One region of the Hafnia alvei genome, then DNA from elsewhere that is predicted to be linked to it. Evidence: predicted binding sites of a transcription regulator. Region 1 holds the regulator's gene; each other region holds the start of a gene.

What was found. The regulator Fur, encoded in region 1, represses iron uptake genes when iron is present. The targets are predictions, from matches to a motif close to ATAATAATGAGAACNACTATCAA.
Region 2: a site for Fur is predicted at 1,299-1,321, ahead of bfd (bacterioferritin-associated ferredoxin). Genes of this name have one in related genera too.
Region 3: a site for Fur is predicted at 1,398-1,420, ahead of feoA (ferrous iron transporter A). Genes of this name have one in related genera too.

The regions. Positions count from the first base shown of each region.
Region 1 is NZ_OZ061315.1:1,314,910-1,318,110, reverse strand. It holds gene ybfF (esterase) at 1-352, shown strand, start outside; gene ybfE (LexA regulated protein) at 612-887, shown strand; gene fldA (flavodoxin FldA) at 1,009-1,536, shown strand; gene fur (ferric iron uptake transcriptional regulator) at 1,856-2,305, shown strand; gene AB3Y96_RS06235 (beta-N-acetylhexosaminidase) at 2,571-3,201, opposite strand, start outside.
Region 2 is NZ_OZ061315.1:4,422,953-4,426,153, reverse strand. It holds gene tuf (elongation factor Tu) at 1-1,180, shown strand, start outside; gene bfd (bacterioferritin-associated ferredoxin) at 1,358-1,555, shown strand; gene bfr (bacterioferritin) at 1,628-2,104, shown strand; gene AB3Y96_RS20600 (A24 family peptidase) at 2,078-2,818, opposite strand.
Region 3 is NZ_OZ061315.1:4,497,370-4,500,570, reverse strand. It holds gene feoB (Fe(2+) transporter permease subunit FeoB) at 1-842, opposite strand, end outside; gene feoA (ferrous iron transporter A) at 957-1,241, opposite strand; gene AB3Y96_RS20950 (Tex family protein) at 1,933-3,201, opposite strand, start outside.

The DNA of each region.
Region 1 (3,201 bases):
GCGCCGCCAAGAGGCCGCTGAAATCATGCGCGGCTATATCCAAGAAGAAGGCGTGATACAGTTTTTGCTGAAGTCTTTTCAGGACGGCGAGTGGCTATTTAATGTGCCCGTGCTGTGGGATCAATACGAAAATATCGTGGGCTGGCAAGACGTGACGCCTTACCAAGGCCCCGCAATGTTTATCAAAGGCGGCTCATCGCCTTATATACAAGATATTCATCGCGCCGCCATCGCACGTCAGTTTCCTCATGCCAAAGCCCACGTGATTGCCGGTACTGGCCACTGGCTGCATGCGGAAAAGCCCGAATTGGTACTACGCACGCTGCACCGTTTTCTGGATAGCGATGAATAAGCTAAACGGCTTACTTTTGTTGTCTTCTCCCCCTCAGCATAACCACACTGTAGAAAAAATCACCGTTCATCAGTGAGGTAAGTAAGATTAAGGATTGTCGCGGCTGGGGGCGCTGGGGTATTATGGCGCGCTATTATTCTGGCAGGCAGTTTTGCTGTTCAAGGATAGTGCCGGTAAAGGGTGAATGGCCCTAGTATGTTAATCATGATCTGATTCGTTACGCAGATTCAAAATTCTCCTTGTAGTACCGCTACCTGATATGGCCAAAGAACAAACGGACCGCACGACTCTGGATCTGTTCGCAGATGAACGTCGTCCGGGTCGCCCGAAAACCAACCCGTTATCTCGGGATGAACAGCTAAGAATTAACAAACGCAACCAACTGCGCCGCGATAAAGTGAAAGGGCTGCGTCGCGTCGAGCTAAAAATTAACGAAGAAGCGGTTGAAATGCTGAATCGTTTGGCTCAAGAACAAAACATTAGCCGCAGTGAATTGATTGAACAAATTTTGCTCAATCAGATTTTAAAATCTTAACGCCACCAGCACACAATGACGACAAATCGATACGGTTTAAAGTGCTATAGTGCGTAAAGTACGTACTGGTCTTTCTAAAGATTCTAGTTTAATTATTTGATATAAAAGGTATAAACGCGACATGGCAATCGTAGGCATTTTCTTTGGCAGCGACACGGGCAACACGGAAAACATCGCTAAGATGATCCAAAAGCAACTCGGAAAAGACGTTGCTGAAGTTCATGACATTGCCAAAAGCAGCAAAGAAGACATCGAGGCATTCGATATTCTTCTGCTTGGCATCCCAACGTGGTATTACGGCGAAGCTCAGTGTGACTGGGATGATTTCTTCCCTTCTCTGGAAGAGATCGACTTCAACGGTAAACTGGTTGCTCTGTTCGGCTGCGGCGACCAAGAAGACTATGCAGAGTACTTCTGCGACGCAATGGGCACCATCCGTGACTTGATCGAGCCACGCGGCGCGACCATCGTCGGCCACTGGCCAACGGCGGGTTACCATTTTGAAGCGTCTAAAGCGCTGGTTGATGACAAAACCTTCGTCGGTTTGGCTATTGACGAAGATCGCCAGCCTGAACTCACCGCAACGCGTGTTGATGCGTGGGTGAAACAAATCTCCGAAGAGATGAGCTTGGCTGAACTGGCTGGCTAATATGAAATTGTGCCCGCTGACTGCATAAGCCAGCGGGTATTTCAACGATTGGCAAAAGCAATTTGCAACATCTATGTAACTCATTTTTCCCGCTCTAGCACCCGCCACCAGCAGAGTTACATATTTGTCAGTGTGTTACGTTTTATTTCCACCCTGTACTTCCGTCCAAGTTGTTAACACACTGCGGTTTCCATTTACCGCCATCAGCTTTATAATGAATCTCAATTATATTTTCAGTTCGGTGACAATTCAGGCAACGCTGGCAGCAAATGCAGACTATCCTAAACGTCTTCGAACTAAGTAACGGGACAGAATCCGAATGACAGATAACAACACTGCTTTAAAGAAGGCTGGACTTAAAGTCACGCTTCCGCGTCTTAAGATTCTGGAAGTTCTGCAAGATCCAACTTGCCACCACGTCAGCGCAGAAGATCTGTATAAGAAGCTGATCGATATGGGTGAAGAAATCGGCTTAGCCACCGTTTACCGTGTACTGAACCAGTTCGACGACGCTGGAATTGTAACTCGTCACAATTTTGAAGGCGGAAAATCCGTATTTGAGCTGACTCAGCAGCATCACCACGATCATCTGATCTGCTTAGACTGCGGTAAAGTGATTGAGTTTAGTGATGACTCCATTGAAAAACGTCAGCACGAAATTGCTAAAAAATACGGTATCCAGCTGACCAACCACAGCCTGTATCTTTATGGTCACTGCGCTGCGGGTGATTGCCGCGAAGACGAAAGTCTGCACGATGGCAGAGAGTAAGAATACGCGAGTGTAATGAGGCGACCTGAGGGTCGCTTTTTTTATTTCCTGAAATCCGCAATATTCGTTTTCTCACCAAATAATAGACAAAAAAAGCCCCTCAGGCTGGGGGCTAAATAACTCAGTCACTCATATGGCTTCGGCAAAAACCATGACAACAATAATGATGATGATGAAACGGTATTAAAAATCACTGCGCTAATACTTTATTGCGGTATTGCCCGCCCCACAGGAACAGACAATACCTCGCTTACCGACCTCGATATCAAACCTTTACCGGCTCTACGCGGCTATAGCGTTTGCCGTCAGGACTCACTGACCGAATTTGAACGTCGCCAGAAACGGTCGGCTGGGCTTTAGCATCATAACGCTGCCACTGCTTGCCACCGTCTACCGAGTATTCAATCCCCAGACCTGGTAGCGCAATGTTGGCTTCCAGTTTCCCGCCCACAACTTTTGCTCCAGGAACCGGCAGGCGATATTCCACACCGGCTTTATCCATTTTCGCCAGCTCACGCTGCCCCATCAGGTTTGCAAAACGCTGCCAATCACTCAGCAGAGATTTTTTGTCTACCAGATTGGTTTCTCCGCCTTTATATTCGCGGCCCGCTTTGTAGTCTTGCTCCCAGCCCGCGCGATGCCATCCGCGTTCCGCTACCGTCATCACGCGAGGATAGATTTTATACTCCATCATTTCGTCGGTGCGCGTGGTTTCACTCCACAGCTGCGCTGAGAGTCCATAAACACCCGGCCATGGCTTATCGCTTTTCGCGGTAAAGAAGTTGCCGTCACGGTCTACGGAAGTTTCCGCATTCTGTGGCATGTTGTCTGGCGCGAAGCTGAAGATTTTACGCTCATCGTTAAAGCGAGTGCCCCAGTAGTAGCCATTTTCCTGT
Region 2 (3,201 bases), 3.1 Mb from region 1:
TAAAGAAAAATTTGAACGTACAAAACCGCACGTTAACGTTGGTACAATCGGCCACGTTGACCACGGTAAAACTACCCTGACTGCTGCAATCACTACCGTTCTGGCTAAAACCTACGGTGGTTCTGCACGTGCATTCGACCAGATCGATAACGCGCCAGAAGAAAAAGCACGTGGTATCACCATCAACACTTCTCACGTTGAATATGACACCCCGTCACGTCACTACGCGCACGTTGACTGCCCAGGGCATGCTGACTACGTTAAAAACATGATCACCGGTGCTGCGCAGATGGACGGCGCTATCTTGGTTGTTGCTGCGACTGACGGCCCTATGCCTCAGACTCGTGAGCACATCCTGCTGGGTCGTCAGGTTGGCGTTCCTTTCATCATCGTATTCCTGAACAAATGCGACATGGTTGATGATGAAGAGCTGCTGGAACTGGTAGAAATGGAAGTTCGTGAACTTCTGTCTCAGTACGACTTCCCAGGCGATGATACTCCAATCATCCGTGGTTCTGCTCTGAAAGCGCTGGAAGGCGAAGCTGAGTGGGAAGCTAAGATCGTAGAACTGGCTGAAACTCTGGATTCTTACATCCCAGAACCAGAACGTGCTATCGACAAGCCATTCCTGTTGCCAATCGAAGACGTATTCTCTATCTCTGGCCGTGGTACTGTTGTTACCGGTCGTGTAGAGCGCGGTATCGTTAAAGTTGGTGAAGAAGTTGAGATCGTTGGTATCAAAGATACCGTTAAATCAACTTGTACCGGCGTTGAAATGTTCCGTAAACTGCTGGACGAAGGTCGTGCAGGCGAGAACGTTGGTGTTCTGCTGCGTGGTATCAAGCGTGAAGACATCGAACGTGGTCAGGTTCTGGCTAAACCAGGCTCTATCAAACCACACACCAAGTTCGAGTCAGAAGTTTATATTCTGAGCAAAGATGAAGGCGGCCGTCATACTCCGTTCTTCAAAGGCTACCGTCCACAGTTCTACTTCCGTACAACTGACGTGACCGGTACCATCGAACTGCCAGAAGGCGTGGAAATGGTAATGCCAGGCGATAACATCAAAATGATCGTTACCCTGATCCACCCAATCGCAATGGACGATGGTCTGCGTTTCGCAATCCGCGAAGGCGGCCGTACCGTTGGTGCTGGTGTTGTTGCTAAGGTAATGAGCTAATATTTAGCTTCTGAACTGAATGCAATAAAAGGGCGCTTAGGCGCCCTTTTTTATTACAAGAAAAACATGTGTTGTTTCAAGTTAGTACATATTATAAGCAAGAAAACAAGATGCCTTTATTGAAATGATAACGTTTATTATTTAGACTATTATTATCAAATCAATAAAGAGTAGAATATGTACGTTTGCTTATGTAATGGGATTTCGGACAAAACGATACGTCATGCAATCCGCAAATATCAGCCGAGCACTCTTCATCATTTACGCAAAATAGTTCCATTCGGATCTGAATGCGGCAAATGTATTCGTCAGGCTCGAGAGATTTTCGATGAGGAAACCACGGTACTTCAAAGTAACTTCATAAACGTGGCATAAAAATAGGGTTATTTTTTGACTCTTCAGTCTCTGGTTCTACACTAAAAGAACTGGAAGCGGAGGGTTTTGTTTATGAAAGGCGATAAAAAGGTTATTGGCCACCTCAATAAGCTACTTGGAAATGAACTTGTAGCCATCAATCAGTATTTCCTTCATGCACGCATGTTCAAAAATTGGGGCCTCACAAGGCTCAATGATATTGAGTACCACGAGTCGATCGATGAGATGAAACATGCCGATCGTTACATCGAAAGGATTCTTTTTTTAGAAGGGCTGCCAAATCTTCAAGATTTAGGGAAACTTAATATTGGAGAAGACGTGGAAGAAATGTTGAGATCCGATCTTAAGTTAGAACTCGATGGTGCAAAAAACTTACGCGAAGGCATAGCTTATGCAGACTCAGTCCATGACTATGTTAGCCGTGATCTCATGATTGAAGTCCTGTCTGACGAAGAAAAGCATATCGACTGGCTGGAAACTGAGTTGGAGCTTATCCAACGTTTGGGTATCCAAAATTACCTACTAGCTCAGGTGAAAGAAGAAGCTTAATTTCCATGATTGCAATATATCGAAAATAACCACCCAGCCGGCGATGGACAAGCAAGGACCAAAAGGTAGAGGGTGGTTCTTTTTCATTGAACAAAACTGTCTTGTAACCCACCAAATAATCCCGCCAAGCGAAGCACTTGCAGATATCAATGCCAAGTTTTCATACCCAGCCCATGCACCAAGCGCGGCTAACAGTTTGGCGTCACCTAATCCGATACCCATCTTTCCAGCCAAATGTTTAGTGATCCAGCCTAGAAGCCAAATAAAGGTATAACCCGTGATTGCACCAGCCACAGCGTGTTCTATTGGAATAGCATGAGTGCAGGCATTAAAACCAAGACCTAGCCAGAGTAGGGGTAATGTAAGTATATCTGGCAAGAGGTAATGCTGAATATCCAAAAGTGACAAGGTGATGAGAAACCAGCTAACTAGCCAAATAATAGGCAAGATTGATAGGCTGATATGAGGCCAGATAGAAATAGCGAGAAAAAATATACCATACCCGATTTGCATCATTAGGTTACCTCTGCAGATAGAAGGCAGAGGCGGAGTGTCAAAAGTGGAAGCAGCATCTGGAGAAAGAAATTGCTTAGGTATGGCACGTCTTGTGACATAAGTAGCGCAACTAGCACAAAAGGCAAATACGACGCTTAGTTCTACACGCACTCCATTGTCTGAAATGACGCATGAATAGATTTCCGCAAGCAATTCCATCTGTATCACCTCCATTCGATATGTGCATCATCATATCTAAGCGTATTGAGCAATAGAGGGTATTTAATTGGAGTCTATGTCACACCGCTGTATGAATTTTATGCAATTCAGGACCTAAACACGTACTCTTACTGCGTATATGTGATAAAAATTGCGCTACACAGTTAGGATAGGGCGGAAGGCTTTCCACTATTTTTGCGCATTTAGGTTGCTTCCTGAGCTGGTTTACGTATAATGCGCGGGCTTACCTAATCTTGGTAAGTCTGATTCTGAATCAGAGATAGTCCTAGACTATCGAACAATACTCCCGATATGGGGGTTATATGTTGAACGATTACACTCCCCCATCAATCGAAATGGGTGTGAGGAGTAATTTTTTACGT
Region 3 (3,201 bases), 3.2 Mb from region 1:
TTAAGAATGATGCGGTCCAGTTTTTCCGTCAAAATATTCGGTAGTGCAGTGGCCGTGTTGCTCACAGAGTCACAGATGTCGGTGATGCTTTTATAGCGTGAGTCAGCAATGATAAGCGCTGGATCTTCATTGAGGGTGCGTTTGAGCGTTTCCTGAACTTCAGGCAGGATTTTCAACGCATTGCTGGCGCGAGTGGAGCTATAGATATCCCCTTCGAGCAGCTGCAGCGCTAACCAGCGGCGTTGCTGAACGGCAAGCGTATCCGGCATGGCCTGAGACAGGCGATCGACCTGACCCAACAGCAGCGGTGGGTATTCAACCAATGCTTCAACGGCGCAGGTTGGAGGTAAATCAATGGCTTTTTTCAGCTCAGCAATACCGTTGGCACGCGTCGATACTAAAGGAATGACAGGGCAACCAAGGCGCTTGGACAGCGCATCGATATCAATATCAATTTTCTGGCTGCGAGCAATATCCAGCATGTTCAGTGCGATGATGCACGGAATACCCAGCTCAAGCAGTTGCAAAGTCAGATAGAGGTTGCGCTCTAGATTGGATGCATCAACCACGTTGATAATTAAATCAGCGTCGCCGCTCAGGATATAGTGGCAAGCGATTTGCTCGTCCAACGACGTTTGCTCAGAAATCGTGGTCAGGGAGTAGGTGCCGGGTAGGTCTACAAGTTTGACCTGATTTTCCTGAGTAGAAAAATGACCTTCCTTACGCTCCACGGTGACGCCAGCCCAGTTACCTACGCGCTGCCGAGCGCCTGTAAGCTGGTTGAATAACGTGGTTTTTCCCGAGTTGGGGTTACCGATTAACCCGATGGTGAGCTGTTTCATAATCCAACATTGTATAAGAAGAGTTTGCAGTCGACGACAGGGCCGCAGGCCGTATTGTCGCCATCCCTAAAAATGGCTGCTGGTAAAAGGTCAGCAGCAAAGCGAGCCGTTTGTTTATGCGCCGTTGGCGGTGATCTGTGAGATTACGACGTTAGCCTGACTGGCGTCTGCCTGAGCGATTGGCTCAATCATCAATAGCTCCAGATCTTTCTTGCGCAGCACAAGGCTCACGCGACGAGACTTCACCTCAATGGGATCGCCTAACGGTGCAATACGTACCACGCTAAATGGAGAACCAGGCAAAAAACCCAGAGAAAGTAATTTCTGACGATAGGCAGGGCTAATTAAAGGCGAGAAGCCAATGATTTTATATTGGTGGCCCGGAAGAAGCTGATGCATAAAAAACCTTCTTACATTCGGTAATTTGCTACGAGGAAACACTCGGGTCTGAAGCTTATAGGTCAGACAGGAGAACCGGATTATCTTTATCCTTGGCGATAGCGCCGTGCATTCTAGATAGGTGATGCAAGTTGGCAACGGAGAATGCGTAAAATAATAATATTGAGAATTATTATTGTAATCACAGAACAAAAACCGCCGAGTTCATACTGAAGTGTGTTTCCAGTTCTCTCGGCGTTTCAACTATGATTCGGTCCTTATTATGCCGTTTTAGCACTATTTTTCAGCTATCGCAAATGAGAATCATTGGTTAAAACGGTTAAGGATTTGTTCTTATTTTCATGATTTATGCGTTTTAAATAAGACGGTATCCAGACCATATATTCAATATATTTGATGGAATCAATAGCAAATGTAGGGGTAAGCGGCGGTTTGATAATTAACAACGGCGGTTTGACTGCGTAGCGGAAATATTTGTGCGTTAATAAAACTGAGTTTCGAAATATTAAAGGTGTTAAAAATTACGCTGTAAAAATAAATCCATTAACTATTTATTTTCAATGCATACACATATGCATTTGGGCTTTGCGTGTGTAATTGCAATGAATACTCATTTAGATTTGTAAATTGTGATGTATCTCACTTTCCCTCGCGGTATTGGCGAGGGAAAGGAGATTGGCTTATCGCGCGATTAGCGTTTTATTTTGCCAAAGGCCGCGGCGAGTGCGTCGCCCATTGCGCTGTTATTACCGCTGTCTGGTTTTTTGTCATTTCTCGCAGGGCGAGCCTGATTATTCACCGGACGTTGGCGATCGGGTGTTCGTTCTGTGCTGCTACGACGAGAACCACTTTCGCCCGGTTGCTCGTCCAAACGCATCGTCAACGCGATACGTTTGCGCTGCAGGTCGACTTCCATCACTTTGACTTTAACGATGTCGCCAGCTTTCACGACTTTATGCGGGTCATCGACAAATTTATCCGCCAGTGAAGAAATATGCACCAAGCCATCTTGGTGAACGCCGATATCAACGAAGGCACCAAAGTTAGTGACGTTGGTGACAGAGCCTTCCAGAATCATTCCCAGTTGCAGGTCGTTCATGGTTTCAACGCCGTCGGCAAAGGTCGCAGTTTTGAACTCAGGGCGTGGGTCGCGTCCGGGTTTTTCCAGCTCCTTGATGATATCGGTGACCGTTGGCATACCAAAACGCTCATCGGTAAATTCGCTGGCTTTCAGGCCGCGCAGCTCCGTTGGATTGCCCATCAATTCCTGTAGGCTTTGGCGTGTGGCTGCCAAAATACGCTCAACGATAGGATAGGCTTCTGGGTGAACGGTTGATGCATCCAGCGGATTATCGCCGTGGTTAATACGCAGGAAGCCAGCACACTGCTCGAACGCTTTAGGGCCTAAGCGGCTGACTTTTAACAGCTGCTCACGATTGCTGAATCGACCATTTTCGTCACGCCATCCGACGATATTTTGCGCCATCAAACGTGTGAGCCCTGCAACGCGAGCCAGCAGCGGAACCGAGGCGGTGTTGAGATCGACACCAACGGCGTTCACGCAGTCTTCGACGACGGCATCAAGTTTTCGTGCCAGTTGAGTTTGGCTCACGTCGTGCTGATACTGGCCGACCCCGATTGATTTTGGATCGATCTTCACCAGTTCAGCCAGTGGATCTTGCAGACGGCGTGCGATAGATACCGCTCCGCGAATCGACACATCCAAATCGGGGAATTCTAGTGCCGCGAGCTCTGACGCTGAATAAACGGAAGCGCCAGCTTCGCTGACGATAACTTTTTGGCCTTTAACTTCGGGGAACTGGCGCTGAACATCTAAATAGAAGCGCTCAGTTTCACGAGATGCGGTGCCATTACCAATCGCCACCAGTTCCACGTTGTGTTTGATACACAGCGCTGCTACTGAGGCGGCGGCCTTTGCGGCCTGCCCGGTGTGTGGATA